3 regions of the Kitasatospora sp. NPDC002227 genome follow, and region 3 is predicted to be linked to each of the others. Evidence: riboswitches for the same ligand, from Rfam matches in the RefSeq annotation. Region 3 holds a riboswitch; each other region holds the start of a gene.

The links. A riboswitch is a leader RNA that binds a small molecule or an ion and turns the genes downstream of it on or off. The one in region 3 is predicted to bind S-adenosylmethionine.
Region 1: linked by a shared signal. The riboswitch ahead of ABT095_RS16830 (aminotransferase class V-fold PLP-dependent enzyme) and the one ahead of ABT095_RS00875 (IclR family transcriptional regulator) in region 3 are both predicted to bind S-adenosylmethionine.
Region 2: linked by a shared signal. The riboswitch ahead of thrC (threonine synthase) and the one ahead of ABT095_RS00875 (IclR family transcriptional regulator) in region 3 are both predicted to bind S-adenosylmethionine.

What each region holds. Positions count from the first base shown of each region.
Region 1 is NZ_JBEOWY010000015.1:141,080-150,465, reverse strand. It holds gene ABT095_RS16850 (NYN domain-containing protein) at 1-1,332, opposite strand, end outside; gene ABT095_RS16845 (hypothetical protein) at 1,553-1,813, opposite strand; gene ABT095_RS16840 (rhomboid family intramembrane serine protease) at 2,002-2,808, shown strand; gene ABT095_RS16835 (Lrp/AsnC ligand binding domain-containing protein) at 2,805-3,089, shown strand; gene ABT095_RS16830 (aminotransferase class V-fold PLP-dependent enzyme) at 3,193-4,551, opposite strand; SAM riboswitch class IV at 4,607-4,724, opposite strand; gene trpD (anthranilate phosphoribosyltransferase) at 4,815-5,888, opposite strand; gene ABT095_RS16820 (hypothetical protein) at 6,030-6,455, opposite strand; gene ctaE (aa3-type cytochrome oxidase subunit III) at 6,910-7,530, shown strand; gene qcrC (cytochrome bc1 complex diheme cytochrome c subunit) at 7,667-8,476, shown strand; gene qcrA (cytochrome bc1 complex Rieske iron-sulfur subunit) at 8,473-9,386, shown strand, end outside.
Region 2 is NZ_JBEOWY010000009.1:74,928-84,313, forward strand. It holds gene otsB (trehalose-phosphatase) at 1-536, shown strand, start outside; gene ABT095_RS10870 (alpha,alpha-trehalose-phosphate synthase (UDP-forming)) at 533-1,990, opposite strand; gene ABT095_RS10875 (glucosyl-3-phosphoglycerate synthase) at 2,103-3,113, opposite strand; SAM riboswitch class I at 3,326-3,470, shown strand; gene thrC (threonine synthase) at 3,488-4,771, shown strand; gene ABT095_RS10885 (ubiquitin-like small modifier protein 1) at 4,801-5,079, shown strand; gene ABT095_RS10890 (cold-shock protein) at 5,628-5,834, shown strand; gene groL (chaperonin GroEL) at 6,152-7,774, shown strand; gene ABT095_RS10900 (DUF8819 family protein) at 7,882-8,250, shown strand; gene ABT095_RS10905 (DUF4031 domain-containing protein) at 8,247-8,510, shown strand; gene ABT095_RS10910 (HD domain-containing protein) at 8,500-9,153, opposite strand; gene ABT095_RS10915 (copper homeostasis protein CutC) at 9,210-9,386, shown strand, end outside.
Region 3 is NZ_JBEOWY010000001.1:194,009-203,394, forward strand. It holds gene ABT095_RS00860 (PucR family transcriptional regulator) at 1-600, shown strand, start outside; gene ABT095_RS00865 (maleylpyruvate isomerase family mycothiol-dependent enzyme) at 778-1,551, shown strand; gene ABT095_RS00870 (dihydrofolate reductase family protein) at 1,609-2,256, opposite strand; gene ABT095_RS00875 (IclR family transcriptional regulator) at 2,332-3,045, opposite strand; SAM riboswitch class I at 3,243-3,385, opposite strand; gene ABT095_RS00880 (ATP-binding protein) at 3,410-5,731, opposite strand; gene ABT095_RS00885 (SpoIIE family protein phosphatase) at 5,892-8,579, shown strand; gene ABT095_RS00890 (hypothetical protein) at 8,605-8,802, opposite strand; gene ABT095_RS00895 (ATP-dependent Clp protease proteolytic subunit) at 9,002-9,386, shown strand, end outside.

The DNA of each region.
Region 1 (9,386 bases), on a different contig from region 3:
CGAGTTCACCGGCCGCGCCCCGGCCTTGCGGACCCCGTCCGCCACCTCGCGGTCGGTGGAGACCACCACCACCGGCCGCCCCTGCGGCTCGGCCCGGACCAGACGCCGGATCAGCTCGTCCGCCGTCTCCCCGGTCCGGCTGAACCGGACCCGGACCCCGCGCGGCGGCGCCATGATCACCGGCACGTCCAGGTCCTGGCCGTCGAACACACAGGTGACCTCCGCCTGGGTGCGCTGGGCCAGCATGGCCAGACCGCCGAGCAGCCGGATCCGCTGCTGCTCCAGCGGCAGCGCCGGGTACCCCGTCTTGGTGACGTTGTAGCCGTCCACCACCAGGTGCACCTGAGGGATCGCCAGCAGCTGGTCGAGCAGCGCCGGGTCGTCCTCGGCCAGCGCCCGCCGGGCCACGTCGTGCGGCGAGGCCGAGCCGGGCACCACGGCCTCGACCAGGTCCGCCGGGTGCAGCTGGGCCACCGGCAGGGCCAGCTCCCGCTGCAGGCCCTGGGCGGCGTGCAGCACGGTGTCGAGCAGCAGCCGCAGCCGCATGTCCTCCACCGAGCGCCCCTCCCGGGCGGTGCGGCGGCCCGCCTCCAGGAGGGTCTCCAGCTCCACCACCCGGTGCCGCAGCCGCCGGGCCTCGCTCTCGGCGGCGCTGCGCTCGGCCGAGGTCAGCGCCTTGGCCGCGTCCAGCTCCGACTGCAGCCGCCGGGTCTCCGCCTGGGCCCGCCGGGTGTCGCTCTCCAGGCTGCGGACCTTCTTGCGCAGCGAGTCCGCCTCCTTGCGCACGCTCTCGCCCTCGGCCCGCTGCCGGTCCAGGTCGGCCCGGGCCTGGGTCCGCAGCTCGGCCAGCTCGGCCTGCAGCTTCTCCACCAAGCGGGCGGCCTCGGCGGCCATCCCCTCGGCCCCGGCCCGCTCGGCCTCCTCGCCGGCCTCGGCCACCAGCCGGCTCCACCCGGCCGGGCGCAGCAGGTAGGCGGCGGCCGCCACGTCCATCGGGTCGGCCGCGCCGGGCACGCTGCCGGCCTCCAGGGCCTTGACCAGATCGGGCTGCCCCAGCCGCAGCCGGTCCGCTATCCGCACCCGGAAGGCCGGCTCGGCCTCCAGCGCGGCGGCCAGCGCCGGGGCGGCGTACTTCGCCCGGCGGGCGGGGGTGAACTTGGCGTACTGACGCAAGGACGCGGGCAGGTCGGCCGCGGGCAGGCCGCCGAGCGCGTCGGCGGCAATGCCCACCACGCGGCGGCGCACGCCCTCGGGCAGCGGTCGGTCCAGCTTCTCGGCCAGCCTGCCCTCGCCGGGCCCCGCACCCTCGCCGGGCTCGGCGGCCGCGGGCAGGGCCGCGGCGGCCTCGGCCTCAGCGGGCGGCTGCCCCTGCGGCTCGGCCGGCCCCCTCGCTGCGTCCACCACGTCCTCGGCTCCGATCCTGCGGTGCGAGGTCCCCACGGCCGATTGCCGCTGCCCTTGAACCCACCGCTCTCTGCAATTGTCCCGGGTACCGTGCCCCACCCGGGACCACGCCACACTCCCGCCGGATCCGGCGGGAGGACCGATCCTGCTACTCGGCCTCGCCGGCCGCCGGCTCCTCGGCCCCCGGCCGGGCCACCAGCTCGACCTGGTCGACGGCGTTGCACCAGCGGCAGCGCACCGACTCCAGCGTCTCGGTCAGCACCTCGGTCTCCTCGACCTTGGCCTCACCGGCCAGGTCGAAGTGCAGGAACTCGATCACCCTCGAAGACCTGGTCACGTCGAAGCGGGTCAGGTTGCCGCACAGCGTGCAGCGCCAGCGGGTCTCAGCGGTGGGGGCGGCGATGGTCATCGTTGGAGTCCTCATCTCTGGTGGCCCGACAGCTATGTACGGCGCTGTACAGCCGTCTCGGAACGGCCCAAGCCTATTGCCTGCCCGTGAGCGCCCGGTCACCGGTCCAGGCCCTGAGACCTCGAGCCGTTGACCCACTCGCGGGACAAGCGGTCTAGCCCGGGCCTTCGGGAGGAATGCTCGCTGGCATGGCCGTCTCCCTCCTCGACCGGCTCGGTGTGCGCGGCGCCGGCCCGGGCGGCCGGGCCCCGGTGGCCACCCTGGCCCTGATCGCCCTCTGCCTGCTCACCGTGCTGGTGAGCCCGAGCTCCGGCTTCAACCCGGCGTACGGCACCGGCCCGGCCCGGGCCTGCGCCGAGCAGCGGTACGAGCAGCGCTGGGGCGCCGTCCCGGCCGAACTGACCAGCGGGCGCCCGCTCGACGCCGAACAGCTCGCCGCCCTCCCCAAGGCCACCCCCGACTGCGCCCTGGCCCCCACCCCCGGCAAGCTCCCCGTCCTCTCGGTGCTCAGCTCCCTCTTCGTGCACGCGGGCTGGCTGCACCTGCTGGGCAACGTGCTCTTCCTCTTCGTCTTCGGCCCCGGCCTGGAGGAGCGGCTCGGCCGCCTGCGCTTCCTCCTCCTCTACCTCACCGTCGGCTACCTCGCCGCCTACGGCTACGCCCTCGCCGAGACCGGCCGCCCCGACGGCCTGCGCGCGGTGGTCGGCGCCTCCGGCGCGATCGCCGGCGTCCTCGGCGGCTACCTCCGCCTGTACCCCCGGGCCCGGGTCACCGCGCTGGTGCCGGCGCTCCTCTTCCTCCCGCTCCGGCTGCCCGCCTGGCTGGTGCTCGGCCTCTGGTTCGTGCTCCAGTGGTGGTCGGTCCGGTCCGGCGGGCCCGGAGTGGCGTACCTGGTCCACGTGATCGGTTTCGCCACCGGGTACCTGGCCGTCCGGCCCGCCCCCGCCCGCCGGATACGCTGGCCGCGTCCCCCATGGCAAGGAGAAGCCTCGTGATCACCGCGATCGTTCTGATCAGGACCAGTGTCGACCGCATCCCCGAGATCGCCGAGGCGATCGCCGCCATCGAAGGCGTCAGCGAGGTCTACTCCGTCACCGGCGGCTACGACCTGGTCGCCATGGTCCGCGTCCGCGACCACGACGACCTCGCCACCGTGATCCCCGGCCGCCTCAACAAGGTCCCCGGCGTCGAACACACCGAGACCCAGATCGCCTTCCGCACCTACTCCAAGCACGACCTGGAAGCGGCCTTCGCCCTGGGCCTGGACGACGAGTAGGTCACACCCCCAGGGGCGCGGGGACCTGCGCGAAGCGGTAGGCCGCAGGCCGTACATGGCCGGTCGCGCAGTTCCTCGCGCCCCTGGGTGGTGCAACCGGTGGTCAGCGGCGGGTATCGGCCACGCAGCGGCCGCCTTCGTTCCGGTACGTCCACTTCGCCCCGTCGGCGACCAGCTCCCGCACCGCAGCCACGAACCGCTCCACATGCTCCACCGGAGTCCCCGCCCCGAAGCTGACCCGGATCGCGTTCAGGCTCCGCTCCCCCGGCAGCGACGCCTCAGGAGCGCCGCACTCGGACGGCGCCGCCTCCTCCCCGCCCAGCAGCGTCCGCACCAGCGGATGCGCGCAGAACAGCCCGTCCCGCACCCCGATCCCGTACTCGGCCGACAGTGCCGCCGAGAAGTGCGAGCTGTTCCACCCCTCCACCACGAACGACAGCACCCCCACCCGCTCGGCATCCGCCCCGAACAGGCTCAGCACCTTCACCTCGGGGATCGAAGCGAGCCCCTCCCGCACCAGCGAGATCAGCTGCTGCTCCCTCGCCTCGAGCGCCTCGAACCCCGCCTCCGTGAGCGCCCGGCAGGCCGAGGCCACCGCGTAGGCGCCGATCACGTTCGGCGACCCCGCTTCGTGCCGGGCCGGCCCGAGCTGCCACTCCACCGCGACCGAGCCGTCCGCCTCCCGGGCCACCGTCCGCGAGGCGCCCCCGCCCGCCAGGTACGGCTCCGCCGCGTCCAGCCAGTCCGAACGCCCCGCCAGCACCCCGGCGCCGAACGGCGCGTACAGCTTGTGGCCGGAGAAGGCGACCCAGTCCACGCCCAGCTCCCGCACCGAGAGCCGGTGGTGCGGCGCCAGCTGCGCCGCGTCGAGCACCACCCGCGCGCCGTACCGGTGCGCCACCGCCGTCAGCTCGGCGACCGGCCACAGCTCGCCGGTCACGTTCGAGGCCCCGGTCACGCACAGCAGCTTCGGGCCCTGCCCGGCCCCGGCCAGCGCCTCCTCGAGGCGCAGCACGGCTTCGTCGTGCGAGCGCGGGGCGCGCAGGTAGCTGACGGTCAGTCCCTCGCGGCGCCAGGGCAGCAGCGAGGCGTGGTGCTCGGTCTCGAAGGCGAACACCCTGGTCCCGGCCGGGACGGCGCCCGCCAGCAGGTTGAGCGAGTCGGTGGTGGCCCGGGTGAAGACGACCTGGTCGCCCTCGCGCAGATCGAGGAACTCCTCGACGGTGCGGCGGCTCTGCTCGAACAGGTCGGTGGACAGCTGCGAGAGGTAGCCGGCCCCGCGGTGCACGCTGCCGTAGTACGGGGCGTAGGCGGCGACGTCGTCCCAGACCCGCTGCAGGGCGGGCGAGCTGGCGGCGTAGTCGAGCGCGGCGTAGGCGACCTTCTCGCCGGAGACCAGCGGCACCTGGACGTCGGAGCCGAGGACGGCGAGCGGGGCGCAGATGTCGACGGAGACGGACATGGGACAACACTCCTCAAGGGATGGAGGACCCCCGGGAGTGTCGAGTACGACCAGGCGTCCGCGCTTGCCCCACGGGCGGATCGCCGCGGAGCCCGGTCCTCACCCAGGGCACCCCGCCACGGACGGAGGGTTGCCGGACAGCAAGCTGGGGCTTTGCGCTGTCACTCATGACCTGGCGTGAACTGTAGGCAGGCGTACGGATCACCGTCAAGCAAGCCACGCGGGGTGTCCACTTGCCGAGACACCCCGCGGGCCCGACATCCCTAGCGGGCGCTGGCCTGTGCCCACGCCTTGAGCGTGGCCTCGGCGGCGCCGGAGTCGATCGCCTCCGCCGCCCGGGCCATCCCGGCGGCCAGCTGCTCGGTCAGCGGAGCATCCGTCAGGTCGAGCGCCGCCAGCCCGGCCGCGGTGTTGAGCAGGACGGCGTCCCGGACGGCGCCGCGCTCCCCGGCGAAGACCCGGCGGGCGACGTTCGCGTTGTACTCCGGGTCGGCCCCGCGCAGGGCGGAGATCTCGACCAGCTCGATGCCGACCTCGCGCGGGTCGAAGGCGGTCCCGGTGACGCCGCCCTCGCGCACCACCCAGACCTGCGAGGTCGTACAGGTCGTCAGCTCGTCGAGCCCGTCGTCACCCCGGAACACCAGTGCGGAATCACCCCGCTCGGCGAAGACGCCGGCGATCAGGCCGGCCAGCCGGGTGTCGAAGCAGCCGACGGCGTGCGCGGTGACGTGGGCCGGGTTGGTGAGCGGGCCGAGGATGTTGAAGGCGGTCGGCACGCCGAGGTCGCGCCGGGCGGGGGCGGCGTGCCGCATCGAGGGGTGGAACTTGGCGGCGGCGCAGAAGGTGATGCCGACCTCCTCGGCGATCTCCGCGACCCGGCGGGTGCTGATCTCCGGGCTGATGCCGAGCTTCTCGAGCACATCGGTGGAGCCGCTCGCGGAGGAGGCGGCCCGGTTGCCGTGCTTGACCACCTTGGCGCCGGCCGCGGCGGCCACCACGGCGGACATGGTGGAGATGTTGACGGTCTTGGCGCGGTCGCCACCGGTACCGACGATGTCCACCGCCGGGCCGGGGATGTGCAGCGGCTCGGCGTGGGCGTACATCGACTCGGCGAGGCCGGAGACCTCCTCGACCGTCTCGCCCTTGGCCCGCAGTGCGATCATGAACCCGGCCACCTGCACCGGGCTGGCCTCGCCCCGCATGATCCGGTCCATCGCCCAGGCGGTGTCCACCCGGCTCAGGTCACCGCCGGCGAGCAGCGCGGTCAGGAGGTCCGGCCAGGTGCGGACCACCTGCGCGGGGTCGCTACCGCCGTTCGCAGGGTGCACGTTCACCATGGCTGACTCCAGCTCTCATCGCTTCACCGAACAAGGGATGGAGCCAGCCTAGCGAGCAGGGGCCTTCGGTCGCCGGGATGTCCGGCACCCTTCTCTCCTGCTGAGACAGTCAGTGCGCGGGCGGTCGTGGACCCGGGTGGTTCAGTGCGCGGCCGGGGTGCGGCCCGTCAGCCGGGCCCGGAGCAGGGTGGCGGCGGTGTCCGCCAGGGCGACCGGGTCGATCGGGTGGGCGACGGCGGCGTCGGCCCGGCTCCAGGCGGCGAGCCAGGAGTCCTGCGGCCGGCCGATCAGCACCAGCACCGGCGGACAGCCGTAGATCTCGTCCTTCACCTGGCGGGCCACACCGAGGCCGCCCGCCGGGGTCGCCTCACCGTCGAGCAGGCAGAGGTCGATGCCGCCCTTCTCCAGCGCCTTCATCACGGCGGGCAGGGTCGCGCACTCCTGGTAGACCAGCTCGGGCAGGTCGGCGGCCGGACGGCGGCCGAGCGCGAGCGACACCTGCTCCCGGGTGTTGCGGTCGTCGCTGTAGACAAGCACAGTGAGCGTCTCGTCGGTGGTGTGCGCCATGGGCCCTGCTCCCCGGGAAGGTCGTCCTCTTATACGACGTACATGTGTGCGCGGTCTGGCCGACCCCGGAGTGTGACCGGGGCCACGTTCTCCTCCGGATGCTACCCCCCGGGGGGCCTCCCGGTGACCCCTTGACGCGATCTCCCTCAAGCCGCCGCGCGGGAGCCGTCACCCACCCGGAGGACAGCCCGTCACCCCGAGGCACTTACACCACCCGTACGGCTCATCTGCTAGCCCACCCCGGCTCCCGCCCGGCCCCGGACACGCGGGGCACACGGGTGAGCGGCCCGCCAGGAGGCCGTCCGGAGGCCCCTCGAAGAACCGTCAGAAATCGGACACCGCCCAGCTCGGGCCCGCTCCGGACACCCCGTCGGCCGCCATCTGGGCATACCGCACGCACCGGACACTCCGAGGTACACCCCCCGGCGTGAAGACGGAATAAGGGACCGACATAATGTCCGTCGTGGCGACAGCAACAGCAACAGAAACCGGACACGCGCACGGAGCGGTCAACAGGCCGAACCTCGTCAGCGTCGGAACCATCGTCTGGCTGAGCTCGGAGCTGATGTTCTTCGCGGCCCTCTTCGCGATGTACTTCACGCTCCGCTCGGTCAAGGGCGCAGAGTTCTGGACCGAGAAGGCGCACGCCCTCAACGTCCCCTTCTCCTCGGTGAACACCACGATCCTGGTGCTCTCCTCGCTCACCTGCCAGCTCGGCGTCTTCGCCGCCGAGCGCGGTGACGTGAAGAAGCTCCGCTCGTGGTTCGCCATCACGTTCGTGATGGGCGCGATCTTCATCGGCGGTCAGATCTTCGAGTACACCGAGCTGGTCAAGAAGGACGGCCTCTCGCTGTCCTCCGACCCGTACGGGACGGTCTTCTACCTGACCACCGGCTTCCACGGCATGCACGTGACGGGTGGTCTGATCGCGTTCCTGCTGGTCCTCGGACGGACGTACGCGGCCAAGCGCTTCACTCACGAGCAGGCCACCGCCGCGATCGTGGTGTCGTACTACTGGCACTTCGTCGACGTCGTGTGGATCGGTCTGTTCGCGACCATCTACCTGATCAAGTAACCAGCTGATCAGGTCGCTGGCTCACGGCCGGACCGCAGACACGACCCGACCGACCGCGCGCACTCCCAGCCGGGTGGACACCCCGGCGCCCGGGCGCACCCACCAGCCGACCAGATCCTGACACCGGGGTTATTCCGTGAAAAAGCTCTCCGCACGACGGCGCCACCCATTGGCGGCGCTGGTCGTTCTATTTCTCGCCCTGGCGGCCGTCGGGGGAGTGTACGCCGCGTTCGCGCCCGCCCAGCGGGCGCAGGCCGACGCCTCCGCGCAGTCGCTCGCGATCGATGAGGGCAAGAAGCTCTTCGCCGTGGGCTGCTCCTCCTGCCACGGCCTGAACGGCCAGGGCAGCTCCGACGGTCCGAGCCTGGTCGGCGTCGGCTCCGCCGCGGTCGACTTCCAGGTCGGCACCGGCCGTATGCCGGCCCAGCAGCCGGGTGCTCAGGTCCCGCGCAAGAAGGTCATCTACAGCCAGACCCAGATCGACCAGCTGGCCGCCTTCGTGGCCTCCCTCGGCCCCGGCCCGGTCGCTCCGACCAAGGACCAGTACACCTCGACCAACCCGAACGACGTGTCGAAGGGTGGCGAGCTGTTCCGCACCAACTGCGCGCAGTGCCACAACTTCGCCGGCGCGGGTGGCGCCCTGACGCAGGGCAAGTACGCCCCGTCCCTCGAGGGTGTCGACGCCAAGCACATCTACGAGGCCATGCAGACCGGCCCGCAGAACATGCCCTCCTTCCCGGACAGCACCATGCCCGAGGAGCAGAAGCGTCAGATCGTGGCCTTCGTCCGCCACACCACCAACGAGGAGCCGAACCCCGGTGGTCTCACCCTGGGCAGCCTCGGTCCGGTGACCGAGGGCCTGTTCGGTTGGATCTTCGGTCTCGGCGCTCTCATCGCGATCGCGATCTGGGTCGCCGCCCACACCACCAAGGCCAAGAAGTCATGAGCCACGAGATGTCTGAAGACAAGCTGCCGCAGGCGCACGGCGCCTCTCACGGCGCCGAGGTCGAGCACCACGACGACCCGTTCGCCGACCCCGGACTGCCGGCCCACGAGCCGCGCCGCACCGACATCGACGAGCGGGCCGCCAAGCGCGCCGAGCGCCAGGTCTCGCTCATGTTCGTCGTGTCGATGCTCGCGACCGTCGGGTTCATCGCGTCCTACGTGATCTTCCCGATCGACAAGATCATCTACGTCTTCCCGATCGGTCACATCAGCGCGCTGAACTTCGCGCTGGGCCTGACCCTGGGCGTGGCGCTGTTCTGCATCGGCGCGGGCGCGGTCCACTGGGCCCGCACCCTGATGTCCGACCACGAGCTCCCCGCCGAGCGGCACCCGATCGAGGCCGACGACGAGGTCCGTGCGGACGTCATCGAGCAGTTCAAGACCGGTGCCGCCGAGTCCGGCTTCGGCCGCCGCAAGATGATCCGCAACACCCTCATCGGTTCGATGGCCCTGGTGCCGCTCTCCGGTGTGGTGCTGCTGCGCGACCTGGGCCCGCTGCCGGAGAAGAAGCTCCAGCACACCGGGTGGCTCGAGGCGACCGAGTCCAAGCCGATCCAGCTCATCAACATGAACACCGATGAGCCGATGAAGGCCGAGGACATCCAGATCGGCTCGCTGACCTTCGCCAAGCCCGAGGGCCTGACCGAGGCCGACGAGGAGTTCCAGCAGAAGATCGCCAAGGACGCCCTGATGCTGGTCCGGATCGCTCCGGAGGACATCAAGGACAAGGACTCGCGCGAGCTGGGCTTCGAGGGCATCCTCGCCTACTCGAAGATCTGCACCCACGTCGGCTGCCCGATCTCGCTGTACGAGCAGCAGACCCACCACGCGCTGTGCCCGTGCCACCAGTC
Region 2 (9,386 bases), on a different contig from region 3:
ACGCCGCGACGGGCGAGCTCTCCTCCCCGCCGCCGCCCCCCGGGGTGGCCGCCGTGCGGGCCGAGCTGCCGGAGGCGCTGGCGCAGGCCCCGGCCGGGACGTGGGTGGAGGACAAGGGCCGGGCCCTGGCCGTGCACACCCGCCGGACGGAAGACCCGGACGCCGCACTGGAGTTGCTCCGCCGGCCGGTCGCCGAACTGGCCGCCGCCCACGGCCTGGTGGTCGAACCGGGCCGCTACGTCCTGGAGTTGCGCCCGCCGGGCGTCGACAAGGGCGCCGCCCTCGCCGAGTACCTGGACGAACTCGCCGCCCGTGCCGTGCTGTACGCGGGCGACGACCTCGGCGACCTCCCCGCCTACGCGGTGGTCGAGCAGCGCCGCAAGGAGGGCCGCCCCGGCCTGCTGGTCTGCAGCAGCGCGACCACCACCGGCGAACGCCAGGTGACCCGGCTCGCCGACCAGGCCGACCTGGTGGTGCCGGGCCCGGAGGGTGTGGTGGCCCTGCTGGCCGAACTGGCCCGGGAGTTGGCCGGTTAGCCGAGCGCGTGCAGCTGGTCCAGGAACCACTGCTGCGGCGGCAGGGCGGTGGCCGCCGCGGCCAGGCGCTTGGTGCGTTCGGTGCGTTCGGCGGCGGGCATGGTGAGGGCCTGGTGCAGGGCCTCGGCGGTGGCGATGACGTCGTACGGGTTGACGGTGATGGCGTCCTCGGCGAGCTCGGCGTGGGCGCCGGCCTCGCGGGAGAGGACGAGGGCGCAGCCCGCGTCGGAGACCACCGGGACTTCCTTGGCGACCAGGTTCATCCCGTCCCGGATGGGGTTGACCAGGGCGACGTCGGCCAGCCGGTAGGCGGCCAGCGAGCGGGGGAAGTCGTCGTTGACGTGCAGCACGACCGGCTGCCAGCTCGGGGTGCCGAACTCGTCGTTGATCTCGTGGGCGATCCGCTGCACGGCGGCCGTGTACTCCCGGTACTCGGGCAGGTCGTGCCGCGAGGGGTAGGCGAAGGCGATGTGCACCACCCGCTCCAGCCACTCGGGCCGCGAGCGCAGCAGGTGCCGGTAGGCGAGCAGCCCGCGCACGATGTTCTTGCTCAGCTCGGTGCGGTCCACCCGGACGATGGTGCGGCGCTCGCCGACCTGTTCGCGCAGGGCCGCGAGCCGGGCGGCGACGTCCGCCTGTTGTGAACGCTCACGCAGGAACTCGCCGTCGGCGCCGAGCCCGTGCACGCCGAGCCGGACCACCCGGCCGCCGTAGGTGACAGTCAGGGCCGCGCGGTCCACCGCAGCGCCGAGCACCGCCTCGCAGCAGTCGGCGAAGGCGAGCGCCCAGCGGCGGGTGAGGAAGGCGGCGCGGTCGGCGCCGAGGATGCCGGTGAGCACCTCGGCGGCCACGTCGTCCGGCAGCATCCGGTAGTACTCGGGCGGAGCCCAGGGGGTGTGCGAGAAGTGGCCGGTCCTGAGGTCCGGCCGCAGCTCGCGGAGCAGGGCGGGGGCCAGCGAGAGGTGGTAGTCCTGCACCAGCACGGCCGCCCCGGGCGCGGCCTCGGCGGCCAGTGCCTCGGCGAAGGCGGCGTTGTAGGCGCGGTAGGACTCCCACTCACGGCGGAAGCGCTCGTCGAAGACCGGCCTGACCGGGGTGTCGTACAGCAGGTGGTGGACGAACCACAGGGTGGAGTTGGCCACCCCGTTGTAGGCCCGGGTGAAGGTGCCCGGGTCGATGTCGAGCATCCGGACGGCCTGGCCGGCGGTGTCGAAGCCGCCCAGGTCGAGCCGGCCGTCCGGGCTCTGCCGGGCCGCCTGGCGGTCCGCGTCGCCGAGCGCCGCGCAGACCCAGACGGCCGAGGGGTCGTCGATCGCGGAGAGCCCGGAGACCAGGCCGCCGCCGCCCCGGCGCAGGGTCAGCGCGCCGTCGTCCCCGCTGCTGAAGGACACCGGCCCGCGGTTGGAGGCGACCAGGACCGGGGCCACACCGTGCTGGTTCGAACGTTCGCTCATACTGCCAACCTTGCCGGGTCCTCCCGGCAGCAAACCCTCGGCGCGGCCGGGGAGCGGCAATCAGCCAGCGGCAGTGGCCGGCGGCAGTGGCCGGCGGCACCGGCGGCCGGCCTCAGCCCCGGCGGGCCCGGTACTCCGGGACCTCGCGCATCGGCGGCCGCTCCAGAGCGCTGACCGGGTGGGTGTGCGCGGTGAACTCCCGGGTGACCGGGTCCCGGGTGAACTGGGTGAGCAGCGGGTGCACCAAGTCCGACTCGGCCTTCAGCCGGTGGGCGCGGTCCAGCCGCTCCAGCGCGGTGCGGTAGATGGTGGCGGCCATCCGGCCGAGCGCCTGGCCGTCCTGGTGGCGGTGGTGGCGCACGCCCACGTCCACCTGGGCCAGCGCGTCCAGGCCGACCTCGTCCAGCGCGTCCACCAGCAGGCCGAGCTCCACGCCGTACCCGGTCGGGAACGGCAGCCGCTCGAGCAGCGAGCGGCGGGCCGCGTACTCACCGCCGAGCGGCTGGACGAAGCCGGCCAGCTGGGGCCAGTGCAGATTGAGCAGCGGGCGGGCGACCAGCTCGGTGACCCGGCCGCCACCGGCCGGGACGACCGCGCCGTCGGTCTCGAGCGGGCGGTCGTACATCGCCTTGACCAGCTGCAGCGCCGGGTCGGTCAGCAGCGGCCCGACGATGCCGGAGACGAAGGCCGGGTCGAACTCGCGCAGGTCGGCGTCGATGAAGCAGACGATCTCGCCGGAGGTGACGAGCAGCGAGCGCCAGAGCACCTCGCCCTTGCCGGGCGCGGCGGGCAGCCGGGGCAGCACGTCGTCCCGGTGCACCACCCGGGCGCCGGCGGCGGCGGCCAGCTCGGCGGTGCGGTCCACCGAGCCGGAGTCGACCACCACCAGCTCGTCCACCAGCGGGAGGCGCTCCATCAGCTCGGTGCGGATCACCCGGACGATCTCGCCCACCGTCGGCTCCTCGTCCAGCGCGGGCAGCACCACACTGACCGTGCCGGCCGGGCCCGCCGCGCGCTTGGCGGCGAGCAGCATCTCGTCGGGCCGGTCCGCGGCCGTCCACGAGCGGCGGCGCAGCCAGGAGGCCACCTCCGGGAGAAGAGCCGGGGTCAGCTCTGCTGGCACTGTGTCGCTCCTAGCTGCTCGTCGGGTGATCCATCGGTTGTACAAGGCGCCGCGCCCCCAAGGGTGTTCCGCCCCGCGGCCGGTTCTGGGCTGTGTCATCTCGCAGGTCGGACGTTCCCTCGGAACGGGACTGCCTTCGGATACAGTCTTCGTACTGGGTCCAGGCCTTCGCACATCGGGGTCGGCCCAGGAGTATGACCACAACTTCACAGAGCTCATCCAGAGGGACTGAGGGAACGGCCCGTCGACGTCCCGGCAACCTTCTCGCACGGCTACTGACCGTTCTCGGTCGAGGCCCCGGCGGGACAGGTGCCAATTCCGTCCTGTGGCGCGCCCGCGCCACGGGGAAGATGAGGAGAGAGGCCTCCGCCACCATGGCTACCGCTACCCCTGAAGCCCCTGCCGCCGTCGACCTCGGCCCGGCCGCCGCGCTGTCCTGTCGCGAGTGCGGCACCCGCTTCCCGCTCGGCCCCAGCTTCGCCTGCCTGGAGTGCTTCGGGCCGCTGGAGATCGCCTACGACTTCGGCAGCGCCCCCGCCGAGGAGCTGCGCAAGCGGATCGAGGCCGGCCCGGCCAGCATCTGGCGCTACGCCCCGCTGCTGCCCGTCCCGGCCGATGTCGCCTCGAAGCCCAATCTCAACCCCGGCTGGACCCCGCTGGTGAAGGCCGACAACCTCGGCCGCGAGCTCGGTTTCACCGCCCAGCTGCACATCAAGGACGACTCCGGGAACCCGACGCACTCCTTCAAGGACCGCGTGGTCGCCTGCGCCATCGAGGCGGCGCGCGCCTTCAACTTCACCACCCTCTCCTGCTCCTCGACCGGCAACCTGGCCGGCGCGGTGGGCGCGGCGGCCGCCCGGGCCGGTTTCAAGTCCTGCGTGTTCATCCCGCACGACCTGGAGCAGGGCAAGGTCGTGATGGCCGGGGTGTACGGCGGCGAGCTGGTCGGCATCGAGGGCAACTACGACGACGTGAACCGCTTCTGCTCCGAGCTGATCGGCGACCCGGCCGGCGAGGGCTGGGGCTTCGTCAACGTCAACCTGCGCCCGTACTACGGCGAGGGCTCCAAGACGCTGGCGTACGAGATCTGCGAGCAGCTCGGCTGGCGGCTGCCGGAGCAGATCGTCATCCCGATCGCCTCGGGCTCGCAGCTGACGAAGATCGACAAGGGCCTGCAGGAGCTGATCAAGCTCGGGCTGGTCGAGGACCGCCCGTACCGGATCTTCGGCGCCCAGGCCGAGGGCTGCTCCCCGGTCTCGGCCGCCTTCAAGGCCGGCCACGACGTGATCCGCCCGGTCAAGCCGGACACCATCGCCAAGTCGCTGGCGATCGGCAACCCGGCCGACGGCCCGTACGTGCTCGACATCGCCCGCCGCACCGGCGGCGCGGTGGAGGACGTCACCGACGCCCAGGTGGTCGAGGCGATCAAGCTGCTGGCCCGCACCGAGGGCATCTTCGCCGAGACGGCGGGCGGGGTGACTGTGGGTGTGCTGAAGAAGCTGGTCGAGACCGGTCAGCTCGACCCGGCCAAGGAGACCGTCGCGATCAACACCGGCGACGGCCTGAAGACCCTGGACGCCGTCTCCGAGGCCGGCATGACCGCCGTCATCCGCCCGACGCTGGACGCGTTCCGCTCGGCCGGCCTCGCCACCGCCTGAATCCCCCCGCCTTTCGCAAGGAGCCGAACATGAGCGCCACCGTCCGCATCCCGACCATCCTGCGCACCTACACCGGCGGGTCCGCCGAGGTCACCGCCGAGGGCGCCACCCTCGCCGAGGTGATCCGGAGCCTCGAGGCGAACCACCCCGGCATCGCCGCGCGCATCCTGGACGACACGGGCAAGCTGCGCCGCTTCGTCAACGTCTACGTGAACGACGACGACGTGCGCTTCGCGGAGGGCCTGGAGACGGCCGTGGGGGACGGCGCGAGCGTCTCGGTGATCCCTGCCGTCGCGGGCGGCTGCTGACCCCTTCCGGGGGCCGGGAAAGCTTTACCGGCCGCCGTCGGAACCGGAACAGGAATTTCCGGTTTCGACGGCGGCCTTCGCGTGTCCGGTGGAAATCGCACGGTCCGGGGGAGAGTAGAGTGCGGCTTTAGCGGGCGTCTCCTCTCCGCCCCGATCCCACCTCTCGTACGCCCAGCCGGCCACGGCTGCCCGCCCCGCCGACCGATCGCGTACGCAAGGCCCGTCCGGCCGCTGAGACGTCCGTCCGGTAGTCCTGCACAGAAGATGTCAGGCTGTCGTCAGAAATCTTCGGGCAATCTGTGCCTTTCGCCCTGCTCTGTCCGGGGCGAATTGTTCGGCGGTGCGGCATTCGCCCCGGTCCGTCCCTTGTCGTTGCCAGGGAATTCCATGAAGTTGGGCCTGTTGCAGAGGGCGTCTGTCCGGATACATTCAGCCGCGGTCGACGTATTCGGTGGGGCCCAGGGGGGTACCTCGGGCTCGCTCGATCAGACCTGGGCCCGCACCCTGCGGGTCCGTGAAGGGCCAGCACAGCACAAGGGGAGTTCGGAATGGCTCAGGGCACCGTCAAGTGGTTCAACGCCGAGAAGGGCTACGGCTTCATCGCGGTCGACGGTGGTGCGGACGTGTTCGTCCACTACAGCGCGATCCAGATGGACGGCTACCGCACCCTCGAAGAGGGCCAGCGGGTCGAGTTCGAGATCTCCCAGGGGCAGAAGGGCCCGCAGGCGGACATGGTCCGTGCGCCCGCGGTCTGACCTTTCCGCACTGCGGAGCCTCGGCTCGCCTCGAGCTGGTGCTCAACGACTAGCTTCGCCCGGCAGGCCCGTACGACACCCGTCGTGCGGGCCTGCTGCCGTGTGCGGGTGCCACGTGCGTGTCGGCCGATTGGGCTTGCACTCGACACCCCCGAGTGCTAATCATTGGCGTTAGCACTCACAGCGTGAGAGTGACAACGGACCGGGTCGGTGAGGCCCCCGGGAGCGGTAGGGGACATGACCCCCGCACACCAGGGCCGTCCGTCGCGGGCACCTCTGGTCCGAGCAGTCGACCGTGTCCTGGAGGACCACTTCCGATGGCCAAGATCATCTCGTTTGACGAGGAAGCTCGCCGCGGCCTTGAGCGCGGCATGAACCAGCTTGCCGACGCCGTCAAGGTGACGCTGGGCCCCAAGGGCCGCAACGTCGTCCTTGAGAAGAAGTGGGGCGCCCCCACGATCACCAACGACGGTGTCTCCATCGCCAAGGAGATCGAGCTCGAGGACCCGTACGAGAAGATCGGTGCGGAGCTCGTCAAGGAGGTCGCCAAGAAGACGGACGACGTCGCGGGTGACGGCACCACCACCGCCACCGTGCTCGCCCAGGCGCTCGTCCGCGAGGGTCTGCGCAACGTCGCCGCCGGCGCCAACCCGATGGCCCTCAAGCGCGGTATCGAGAAGGCCGTCGCGGCCGTCTCGGACCAGCTGCTCGCGCAGGCCAAGGACGTGGAGACCAAGGAGCAGATCGCCTCCACCGCCTCCATCTCCGCCGCTGACACCCAGATCGGCGAGCTCATCGCCGAGGCGATGGACAAGGTCGGCAAGGAAGGCGTCATCACCGTCGAGGAGAGCAACACCTTCGGCCTCGAGCTCGAGCTCACCGAGGGCATGCGCTTCGACAAGGGCTACATCTCCGCCTACTTCGCCACCGACCTGGAGCGTATGGAGACCTCGTTCGAGGACCCGTACATCCTGATCGCCAACTCCAAGATCGGCTCGGTCAAGGACCTGCTGCCGCTCCTCGAGAAGGTCATGCAGAGCGGCAAGCCGCTCGTCATCATCGCCGAGGACGTCGAGGGCGAGGCCCTGTCGACCCTGGTCGTGAACAAGATCCGTGGCACCTTCAAGTCCGTCGCCGTCAAGGCCCCGGGCTTCGGTGACCGCCGCAAGGCCATGCTCGGCGACATCGCCATCCTCACCGGTGGCACCGTCATCTCCGAGGAGGTCGGCCTCAAGCTCGAGAACGCCGGCGTCGACCTGCTGGGCACCGCCCGCAAGGTGGTCATCACCAAGGACGAGACCACCATCGTCGACGGTGGCGGCGACAGCGACCAGGTCGCCGGCCGCGTGAACCAGATCCGTGCCGAGATCGAGAACAGCGACTCGGACTACGACCGCGAGAAGCTCCAGGAGCGCCTCGCCAAGCTCGCCGGTGGCGTCGCCGTCATCAAGGCGGGCGCGGCCACCGAGGTCGAGCTCAAGGAGCGCAAGCACCGCATCGAGGACGCCGTCCGCAACGCGAAGGCCGCCGTCGAGGAGGGCATCGTCGCCGGTGGTGGCGTCGCGCTGCTGCAGGCCGGTGTCGCGTTCGACAAGCTGGAGCTCGAGGGCGACGAGGCCACCGGTGCCAACATCGTCCGCGTGGCCCTGGAGGCCCCGATCAAGCAGATCGCGGTCAACGCCGGCCTCGAGGGCGGCGTCGTGGTGGAGAAGGTCCGCAACCTCCCCGCCGGCCACGGCCTGAACGCCGCGACCAACGAGTACGTCGACCTGATCGCCTCCGGCATCATCGACCCGGCGAAGGTCACCCGCTCGGCCCTGCAGAACGCCGCCTCCATCGCGGCGCTCTTCCTCACCACCGAGGCCGTCATCGCCGACAAGCCCGAGAAGGCCGGCGCCGCTGCCGGCGGCGGCATGCCGGGCGGTGACATGGACTTCTGATCCTGGCTCCAGGATCAGCTGGTTCTTCTGCGAGGGCGGTCTCCCCACACGGGGAGGCCGCCCTCGCGGCGTTCCGGTCCGCGGCCCGGGCGCGGGAGAATGGGGCAATGATCACCCCTGACTCTTCTGCCGTCGAAGCCGCGCTGCACGGCGCGCGGGCGTCCATCCTTGCCGACCTGACCGCCCGGGACGTGGCGGATGCCGCCGTGGTGTCGCTGGTGGAGGATGCCGTGACGCACCGGCGCTGGTGGCTGGAGCAGTGGCCGGACGGGGCCGAGTACGTGCTGGGGCTGGTGGCCCAGGACGTGCAGGACAAGCTGCTGGAGACGTACGGGCGGTGGCCGCTGTGCGTGGAGTGCGCGGAGGCGGAGGACGACCCGCACGCGCTGAGCGTGGAGCCGGAGCTCGGGCCGGAGCCGCACTGGGTGTGCGGCAAGCGGGGTGTGGTGGTCGCGGCCGTCGGGGAGCTGTCGTGATCTACATAGACCCGCCGACCTGGCCGGGGCACGGCAAGCTCTGGTCGCACCTGGTGAGCGATGTCAGCTACGAGGAGCTGCACGAGTTCGCGGCCCGGCTCGGGGCGCCCGCGAAGGGCTTCGAGCGGGACCACTACGACATCCCCGAGAAGTGGTACGAGGACGCCGTCCGGCTGGGCGCGACGCCGATCGGGAGCAAGGAGCTGGTGGCCCGCCTGACGGCGGCGGGCCTGCGGCGGCGGAAGGCCGCTACGCGCTGAGCGCGTCGAGTTCAGCGGCCAGGTTGGCCCGGGCCGGGGCGTCGTAGCGGTCCCGGGCGGTGGGGGTGCGGTAGAGCGCGGGCAGGGCGAGGAGCTGGCGCAGGACGGCCGCGCGGCCCTCGCGGAAGGCCTCCGGCGGGACGAAGGAGTACTCCTCGCGGACGGCGGCCGCGTACGCCGCGTAGGCCTCCGCCGAGCCGCCGAGGACCGCCAGATCGGCGTCGCACAGCACCTCACCGTTGCGGTCGCCCGGCTCGGGGTGGTGCGTGACGGTCAGGCGGACCAGCCGGGCCGTCTCCTCGGCGAGCGCCGCCGGCACGCCCGCGTCCTCGAGGGCCCGCAGGGCGAGGCGGGCGCTGCGCTCCTCGTTCTCGGAGCGCTCCGGCTGGTAGACGGCGTCGTGGTACCAGACCGCGAGGCGGACGGCGTCCGGGTCCTCCGCGTGCTCGGCGAGGGCGTCGACCTGGTCGAGCATCGCCCGCAGGTGGTCGGTGGTGTGGTAGCGGCGCTGCGGCTCGGACCAGCGCTTGAGCAGGTCACGGCCGTACGGCTCGGGGTCGGTGTCGGCGGGGGCGCAGCGGCGGAGCAGCGCGGCCCAGCGCCTCGGCAGCTCAGGGTCCTCAGTGGTCGGCATGGGCGCCATTCTCGTACGGCCCTCAGGGCTCGCCCAGGCGACCCCGGATGTGGGAGGGTAGCGATATGTCTAGACCAATCTTCGAAGTGATCGCGCTGACGGCGCAGGATGCCCAGGCCGCCGAACTCGGCGGTGCGGACCGGCTCGAACTGGTCACGGACATGGCCGCCGACGGGCTCACCCCCTCGGTGGCGGACTTCGTCAGCGTCCGCGAGGCCGTGAGCATCCCGCTGCGGGTCATG
Region 3 (9,386 bases):
CTGGCCCGGCTGCCGTGGCTGGCCCCGGAGCAGGCGGACGCCCCCGAGCCGGTGCTCACGGCCGTGGTGGGCCGGTACCTGGTGGCCCTCCTCCCGCAGTCGGCGCCCGTGGAGGAGCCGGCCCGGCGGCTCGCCGGCGCGCTGGCCGGTCTCGACACCCGCGCCTCGGTCGGCATCGGCGGCTGCTACCGGGGCGTGGACGGGCTGCGCTGGAGCTGGTTCGAGGCCCAGGCGGCGCTCTCCCGGGGGCCCGGTGTCCACGCGGGCGATCCGCTGAACCTGCCGCGCCTGCTGCTCTCCAGCCCCGACCTGCCGCTCAAGCAGCTGGCCGCCGAAGTGCTGCGCCCGCTCACCCGCTTCGACGGGGCCAACAACGCCGGCCTGGTCACCACCCTGCACGCCTACCTGGCCGCCGACTGCTCCGTCCAGGCCGTCGCCGACCAGCTCTACGTCCACCGCAACACCGTCCGCTACCGCCTCGACCAGATCGAACGCCTCACCGGCCGCTCCCTGCAGTCCATGCAGGACCGCTTCCAGCTCTGGCTCGCCCTCCTCGCCGCCTACCCCGACCACGAGCCGGCCCCGGCACGCCCCGAGTGACGCCTCACCCCGCCCGAGCGGCCGGCAGCCGGCGCCACCGCGGACGCTTACCACCGGTTCGGTGTGCTGCTCGCTCATCGTCATCCCCCGCAATGTTTGACAGGGTCAACATTTGAGGCTTAGCGTCTTCAGGGTTGTTTCACGTACTGAAACATTGAGCGCCTGGAGACCACGTTCATGACCCCGCTCGACCACGGCACCGCCGTCGCCGCCGAGACCACCCGCTTCGTCGCGGCCGTCCAGCACGCCGACCCGTCGCTCCCCGTTCCCACCTGCCCGGACTGGACGCTGGCCGACCTGGTCCGGCACACCGGCAGCGCGCAGCGCTGGTTCACCGACCTGCTCGGCAAGGGCAGCCTGCAGCCGCCGACCAGCCGTGACGTCGACCTCAAGCTGCCGGAGAGCCCGGCGGAGTACCCCGCCTGGCTGGGCGAGGCCGCCGCGGAGGCCGCCGCCGTCTGGACCGGGCTCGACCTGGACGCGCCCATGTGGGCCTGGGGCGCGGACCAGCACGCCAGGTTCTGGGTCCGCCGGATGGCCTTCGAGACGCTGGTCCACCGGGTGGACGCCGAGCTCGCACTCGGCCTCCCCGCCGACATCGACCCGGCGCTCGCGGCCGACGGCGTGGCCGAGTTCCTGACCAACCTGCCCTTCGCCGCCCTCTTCGCCCCGAAGACGGCCGAGCTGCGCGCCGAGAACCGCACCATCCGCTTCGCCCGCACCGACGGCGCGGGCGACTGGCTGGTCCGCCTGCGCCCCGACAGCCTCACCCTCGAGACCTCCGAGAAGCTCTCCGAGGAGCCCGCCGAGCCCGCCGACGCCACCGTCCGCGGCACCGCCGCCGACCTGCTGCTCCTGCTCTACGGCCGCCTCGACCGCACCTCGGACCGCTTCGAGGTGCACGGCGACGACGCACTGCTGGCCCACTGGTTCGCCCACTCGGCGTTCTGACGGACCGCGGAGGCCGTCCCGCCCCAGGGACGGCCTCACCGCCGTGGCCGCCGCCCGCTACCGCCGGGTGAAGGTCAGGTGGGTGACCCCGCTGGGCGCGACGGTGGACTCCACCTCGAACCGCTCCTCCAGCCCTTCCAGCCCCTCCCACAGCCGCACTCCGCGCCCCAGCACGACCGGCACCACGGCCACGTGCATGAAGTCGATCAAGTCACCGGCCAGGAACTCCCGCACGGTGGTCGGCCCGCCGCCGATCCGTACGTCCAGCCCGCCGGCCGCCTCCCGGGCCCGCCGCAGCGCCTCCTCCGGCGGGGCGTCGACGAAGTAGAAGGTGGTGCCGCCCTCGAGCTCGATCGACGGGCGGGGGTGGTGGGTGAGGACGAAGACGGGGGTGTGGAAAGGCGGGTTGTCGCCCCACCAGCCGCGCCACTCCTCGTCCTGCCACGGCCCGCGCTGCGGGCCGAACTTGTTCCGCCCCATGATCTCGGCGCCGATGCCCTGGAACGAGCTGGCCGCGAGGGCGTCGTCGACCCCGGTGGAGCCGCCGCTCTGACCGTGGATCATCTCCCGGAAGGTCCGAGTCCCCAGCGCCCAGTCGAGCAGCCGCGAGCCCGCGTGGCCGAACGGCGCCTCCAGGCTCTGGCCGTCGCCGGTGGCGTACCCGTCCAGCGAGACCCCGAAGTTGTGCACCCGTACGCGTGACATGGAGCTCCTCCCGCAAAGCCGTGTGGTCCGCCCCACCGTATGCCGCCGGACTGACAATGCCTCAGACCCCGCCGGTCAGGCGTGGCGCAGCGCCTCGGTGAGGCGGTCGGCCGCCTCGACCACGGCCTGGGAGAGGCGGGCGCCGGGGTGGCGGGTGAGGCGCTCGATCGGGCCGGAGACGGAGACGGCGGCCACCACCCGGTGGCCCGGGCCGCGGACGGGGGCGGAGACGGAGGCGACGCCGGGTTCGCGTTCGCCGATGGACTGGGCCCAGCCGCGCCGCCGCACGCCGCTGAGGGCGGTGGCGGTGAACCTGGCCCCCTGCAGCCCCCGGTGCAGGCGCTCGGGCTCCTCCCAGGCGAGCAGGATCTGTGCGGCCGAGCCGACCTTCATCGGCAGGGTGATGCCGAGCGGGACGGTGTCCCGCAGGCCGTAGAGCCGCTCGGCGGCGGCCACGCAGATCCGCAGTTCGCCCTGGCGGCGGTAGAGCTGGGCGCTCTCGCCGGTGACGTCCCGCAGGTGGGTCAGCACCGGGCCGGCCGCCGCGAGCAGCCGGTCCTCCCCGGCGGCCGCCGAGAGCTCGGCGAGCCGGGGGCCGAGCACGAACCGGCCCTGCAGGTCCCGGCTGACCAGGCGGTGGTGCTCAAGCGCGACGGCGAGGCGGTGCGCGGTGGGCCGGGCCAGGCCGGTGGCCACCACCAGTTCGCCCAGGGTGGTGGGCCCGGACTCCAGGGTGCCGAGGATGGTGGTGACCTTGTCGAGCACGCCGACGCCGCTCGTGTTGTCCATGGACAGGTACTCCAGTCTCAAAGGCCGTACGCGGCAGTGAGGTTGCGCGCACGGCTGCTCCACGCGGGGAGCGGGGGTGGTCAGCGCGGAAGGGCCGGGGAATTCGGCCGAGGGCCTGCGCCGGGCACGAGACGGGTACGCGGAAGGGCCGGGGCGGGAAGCGCCCGGGCGAAGGACAGCACAGAGAGCACCGTGTCTCCTCATCTTTCCCGCGCCACGTTGGCGACAGGCCGGAGTTGGCACTGCCCCCGCACGGTCTGGCGCGTACTTCGCACGCCGAGCCGGACGGGGAGTTGCCGGGGCTTCGTAGGGCCGGTCCCTCCACCCCTCTGGATGATTCGCGGGCAACGATACAAGATCCGGGTCAGTCCTCGGGCCCGGGGTCGCGCTCCTGCCCGGCGACCCAGGCGGCGATCTGGGTACGGGAGCTGAATCCGAGTTTGCGCAGGATGTGGTCGACGTGTGTCTCGGCGGTGCGCGGCGAGACCACCAGCCGGGCCGCGATGTCCTTGTTGGAGAGGCCCTCGGCCAGCAGCGCGGCGATCTGCCGCTCCCTGGGGGTCAGCGAGGCCGCGGCGGCGTCGGGCGGCCGGCCCGTCGGCCCGCGCTGCTCCAGCGCCTGCTCGACCGCCCGCCGGGCCGGCAGCCGCCGCCCCTGCCGGAGCGCGTCCTCGTACCGGTCCGCTCCGAGGGCCGCCCGGGTCTCGGCGGTGTGCTGCGCGTGCGCGGCGGCCACCGGGCGGTACCCGTCCGGGCCCGCGTCCATCCGCTCCCAGCCGGCGGCGGCCGCGCCGAACAGCACGGCGGCCCGGGCGTGCCGCCCCTGCCGGGTGCTCACCCAGGCCAGCAGCTCGAGGGTGAAGGCCGTGCCGAGCTCGCTGCGCAGCCGGCCGTGGACCGCGAGCGCCTCCTTGGCGGCCGCCTCCGCCCGCGCCAGGTCGTGGCCGAGCTCCAGGAAGGCGAGCGCCCACAGCGCCCAGGACCGCCAGTACACCTCCCCCAGGCCCTCGGCCAGCGCGAGCGCCTCCTCCAGGTGGGCCAGGCCCGGCTCCCGGGAGCCCTGCAGCCCCTCCGCCAGGCCCAGCACGGTGAGCGCGGACAGCTCTCCGCCCGGGCGCCCGGCCCGGAACCCGGCCAGTGCCGTCTCCAGCAGCGGCTGCGCCCGGTCGGGTTCCCCGGCGAACAGCGCCGCCATGCCGCGCACCTGCGCGGCGTACGCCGCCCGGCCCGCCCCGCCGACCACCTCGAGCAGCTCCTGGGCCTCGGCCAGCAGCGGGGCGGCGGCCCCGGCCTCTCCCTGCAGCAGCGCGTACCAGGCGCTCAGGCACAGGCCCGAGACCCGCTCGCGGCTCGGCTCGGGCGCCGCCGCCAGCGCCTGGCCGAGCCAGTAGCGCGCCTCGGTGTTGATCCCCCGGACGGTCCAGAACTCGTCGATGCCGGTGGCGATCCGCAGCGCCACCACGGCCTCGCCCGCCCGGCCGAGGCAGTACCCCAGCGCGGCCCGGAGGTTGGCGTGCTCCAGCTCCAGCCGCTCCAGCCAGGCCTCCTGGGCCGGCCCGATCCACTCCGCCGCGAACCGGCCGACCAGCGCGGCGTAGCAGTCCCGGTGCCGGGCCCGGACGGCCTGCTCCTCCCCGCCGCCCGCGAGCAGCTCCTGGCCGTACTCGCGCAGCGTCTCCAGCATCCGGTACCGGACACTGCCCCGGTGCTCCTCCCGGATCAGCACCGACTTGTCGACCAGCGAGCGGACCAGCTCCGGGACGTCCTCGGCCGCCACCCCGTCGCCCCCGCCGACGGCCTCCGCCGCCGCCAGGTCGAAGCCGCCGGCGAACACCGAGGCCCTGGCCCAGAGCAGTTGCTCGGGCCGGGAGCACAGCTCGTGGCTCCAGTCGATCAGCGCCCGCAGGGTGCGCTGGCGGCCGGGCGCGCTGCGCGGGCCGGTGGTGAGCAGCCGGTAGCGCTCGTCGAGCCGCTGTGCCAGCTCGCCCGGCGAGAGCGCCCGCAGCCAGACCGCCGCGAGTTCGATGGCCAGCGGGATGCCCTCGAGCTCGCGGCAGAGCCGGGCCAGCACCTCGGGCGGCACGCTCTCCGGGTCGAAGCCCGGCAGCGCCGCCCGGGCCCGCTCGGTGAACAGCACCACCGAGTCGTAGCGGGCGAGTTCGGCCCGGCCCGGCTCCCCCTCGGGCACCGGCAGCGGCGGCACCAGGAGCACCGTCTCGCCGTAGCCGCCGAGCGACTGGCGGCTGGTGGCGAGCACGGTGAGGCCGGGGCAGGCGCGCAGCAGCCTGGCCACGAAGGCGGCACACTCCTCCACCAGGTGCTCGCAGTTGTCGAGCACGAGCAGCGTGGTGCGCGGGGCGAGGTGGTCGATCAGCAGCTCGGCGGGGGGCCGGGCGCTCTCGGCGTGCAGGCCGAGCGCCTCCGCGGCGGTGTGGGCGAGCAGCGAGGCGTCGCCGAGGTCGGCGAGCTCGACCAGCCAGGTGCCGTCGGGGTAGCTCCGCCGGGCGGTCTCGGCCACCCGCAGCGCCAACCTGGTCTTGCCGACCCCGCCGGGGCCGGTGAGGGTGAGCAGCCGGGTGGTGGGGAGCAGCCGACGTGCCTCGGTGATCTCCTGCCGACGGCCGACGAAGCTGGTCAGGTCGGCCGGGAGATTCCCGGCCCGGCCCGGGCCCTCCGCTGCGGTCACCCGGGTTCACCCCCGATGATCATCAAACCGGGACGATCCCGACATTCTGAGAATACGTAGTCGAATACGTATTTTCCCCGTACCGGCCACCGGGCCCGCCCCGCCATGGTGGATTCCGTCGGCTGCTCACGCGCAGTGGTCGAGAACGGGGATTGCTCCCATGGTCCTGCTCAAGTCGCCTCCGCCCCCGGCCCCGCCCGGCCCGCCGGCCCGGATCCCGGCCCCCGCCCGGGCCTCCCGGACGGCCGGACGGCCAGGGCGCAGCGGTGCCCGGGGGCTGCTGACCGTCCGCAGCCTGGCCGGCCGGGCGCTGCTGATCGAGCTGGCGATCATGCTGCTGCTCGTGACGGCCGCGCTGACCGCGATGGTGCTGCAGGCCCGGTCGAGCACGGTCAGTGACGCGCGCCGGGTGACCAGGGGGGTGGCGGAGTCCTTCGCGCACTCCCCCGGGCTGATCCCCGCGCTGGACAGCGCCGTCCCCTCGGCGGTGCTGCAGCCGGAGGCCGAGGCCGTCCGGCAGGCCACCGGGGTGGACTCGGTGGTGGTGCTCAACACCGCCTCCGTCCAGCTCACCTCCCCCTACCCCGCCTACGTCGGCCACCCGTACCAGCCGCCGGCCTACGTGCTCTCCGAGGTGCTGCCCCAGCTGAGGGCCGGGCACACCGTCACCTTCGACCTGGACGAGCCGGGTTTCCGCTCGATCGTGACGGCGGTGCCTGTGTTCACCCCGGACGGCACCCCCAAGGGCGTGGTCGCGGTCAACATCACCGTCGGCCGGGTCAATTCGCTGGTCGGCTCGCACCTGCCGGTGCTGCTCGGCGGGGCGGCGGCCGCCGTGGCGCTGGCCGCCGTGGTCACCGTGCTGGCCAGCCGCCGCCTGCTGCGCCAGACCAGGGGGCTCGGCCCCCGCGAGCTGGCCCGGATGTACGAGCACCACGACGCGGTGCTGCACGCCGTCCGCGAGGGTGTGCTGATCATCGGCGAGGACGCCACCGTGATCCTCGCCAACGACGAGGCCCGGCGGCTGCTCGGCCTGCCGGAGGACGCCGAGCAGCGGCCGGTCGGCGAGCTGGGGCTCGACCCGCAGACCGTCGCGCTGCTGATCTCCGCCGAGGCCGTCACCGACGGCATCCACCGGGCCGGCGACCGGCTGCTGGCGGTCAACAAGCGCCCGACCGCCCCGTACGGCGGCCGGCCCGGCACGGTGCTCACCCTGCGGGACTCGACCGAGCTGCACGAGCTCACCAGCCGGGTAGAGGACGCCGGGCGGCGCCGCCAGCTGCTCTACGAGGCCGGCCTGCGGATCGGCCGCAGCCTCGACATGAACCGCACCTGCGAGGAGCTGGCCGATGTCGCGGCCGGGCGCTTCGCCGACGTGGTCGCGGTCGACCTGGTCGCGGGCGTCACCCTGGGCGAGGAGCCGGAGCCGGGCCCGCAGGTGCTGCGCCGGACCGTGCTGCGCGGGGTGCACGGCGCCGTCGCCAGCGGCAGCTTCACCCCGGCCAAGGGCTCGCCGCAGGCCCGTGCCCTGGAGTCCGGGCGCGCCGTGCTGACCGGCGGCGGGCCGGCCGGGCGGCGGGCCTCGGCGCTGGTGGCGCCCTTGCGGGTGCACGGCCGGGTGCTCGGCCTGGTCGAGTTCCGCCGCCGGCCGGCCGGCGCCCAGTTCGACGCCGACGACCTGCTGCTCGCCGAGGAGATGGCGGCCCGCGCCGCCGTCTCGATCGACAACGCCCGCCGCTACGCCCGCGAGCACGGCACCGCCGCCGCCCTGCAGCGCAGCCTGCTGCCGCAGGTCGTGCCCGAGCAGACCGCCCTGGAGGTGGCGTACCGGTACCAGCCGGCCAGTGCCGGGGTGGGCGGCGACTGGTTCGACGTGATCAGCCTGCCGGGCCTGCGCACCGCGCTGGTGGTGGGCGACGTGGTCGGCCACGGCATCAACGCCGCCGTGGCGATGGGGCGGCTGCGCACCGCCATCCGCACCTTCGCGGCCCTCGACCTGCCGCCGGACGAAGTGCTCGAGCGGCTGGACGAGCTGGTCTCGCAGACCGACGAGGAGTGCGACGCCTTCAAGATCACCGGCTCGACCTGCGCGTACGCGGTCTACGACCCGGTCACCGGGATCTGCACCATCGCCCGGGCCGGGCACCTCGGCCCGGCGCTGGTCCACCCCGACGGCACGGTCGAGTACCCCGGGACGGCGCTGGCGCCCCCGCTCGGCGTGGGCGGCCACCCGTTCGGCACCACCGAGCTGAAGATCGAGGAGGGCTCCCGTCTGGTGCTCTTCACCGACGGCCTGGTGGAGTCCCGCGGCCGGGACATCGACCAGGGCCTGGACCAGCTGGCCGCCGTCCTCGCCGACGGCGGCCACCGCTCCCCGGAGGAGACCTGCCAGGCCGTGGCCCGGACGGCCCAGGTCGCCCGCGCCACCGACGACGTGGCCCTGCTGGTCGCCCGGACGGGGCGGCTGGCGCCCGACCAGGTGGCCGAGTGGGACGTCCGGGTGGACCCGTCGGCGGTGGCCGAAGTCCGCTCCGCCGCCGCCCGCCGCCTCGCCGAGTGGGGGCTGGACGACATCGTCTTCACCACCGAGCTGATCCTCAGCGAGCTGGTCACCAACGCCATCCGCTACGGCGCCTCGCCGGTGCGGGTCCGGCTGCTGCGCGACACCAGCCTGATCTGCGAAGTGTCCGACGGCAGCAGCACCGCCCCGCACCTGCGCTGGGCCGCCACCACCGACGAGGGCGGCCGCGGCCTCTTCCTGGTCGCCCAGCTCGCCCACCGCTGGGGCACCCGCTACACCCCGGACGGCAAGGTCATCTGGTGCGAGCAGCCGCTGACCGAGGACTGAATCACTGGCGGGCAGGCAGGGAGCCTCACCCGCCCCGTACCTCGCACAGCTCGACGTGGCCGTTGCGCAGCGAGCTGCGGTGGCCGTCGCCGAACTCGAGCCGCAGGCTGCGGTCCGCGCGGACCTCCACCACGTACGCGTCCTCGGCCGCGCCGTAGGAGCAGTCGCGGAACACCGTGACGCGGTCACCCGCGTGGAACTCCCAGGTCTTCGAAGTGATCACCGCACCCACCTCCCTGTCTCGCCTCCACCCTCCGGCGGCCCGTGTCCCGGCCGCGAGGGGCCGATGTCCCCTCCGTGCCCCGGCCCGGCGCCCGGCTCTGCCCGTGGCGAATCTGCGGCGGGCAGAGAAATCCCCCACCCGGCCGCGGGCGGGCCGAGAGTGGGGCCGACGACAGCTTCGCCTCGACCAGGAGGACCGGATGACTCCACGCACCTTGCTCCCGCCCCGGGCGGAGGACGGCGACACGCCGCCCAGCCGCTTCGACGACCACCTCGCGGCGCAGCTGCTCGCGCAGCGGATCGTGCTGCTCGGCACCCAGGTTGACGAGGTGTCGGCCAACCGGGTCTGCGCCCAGCTGCTGCTGCTCTCGGCGGAGGACCCGCGCTCCGACATCAGCCTGTACATCAACAGCCCGGGCGGCTCGGTCACGGCGGGGCTGGCCGTCTACGACACCATGCGGCTGATCCCGAACGACGTCTCGACGCTGGCGATGGGCTTCGCGGCCAGCATGGGCCAGTTCCTGCTCACCGTGGGGGCGCCCGGCAAGCGGTTCGCGCTGCCGAACGCGCGGATCATGATGCACC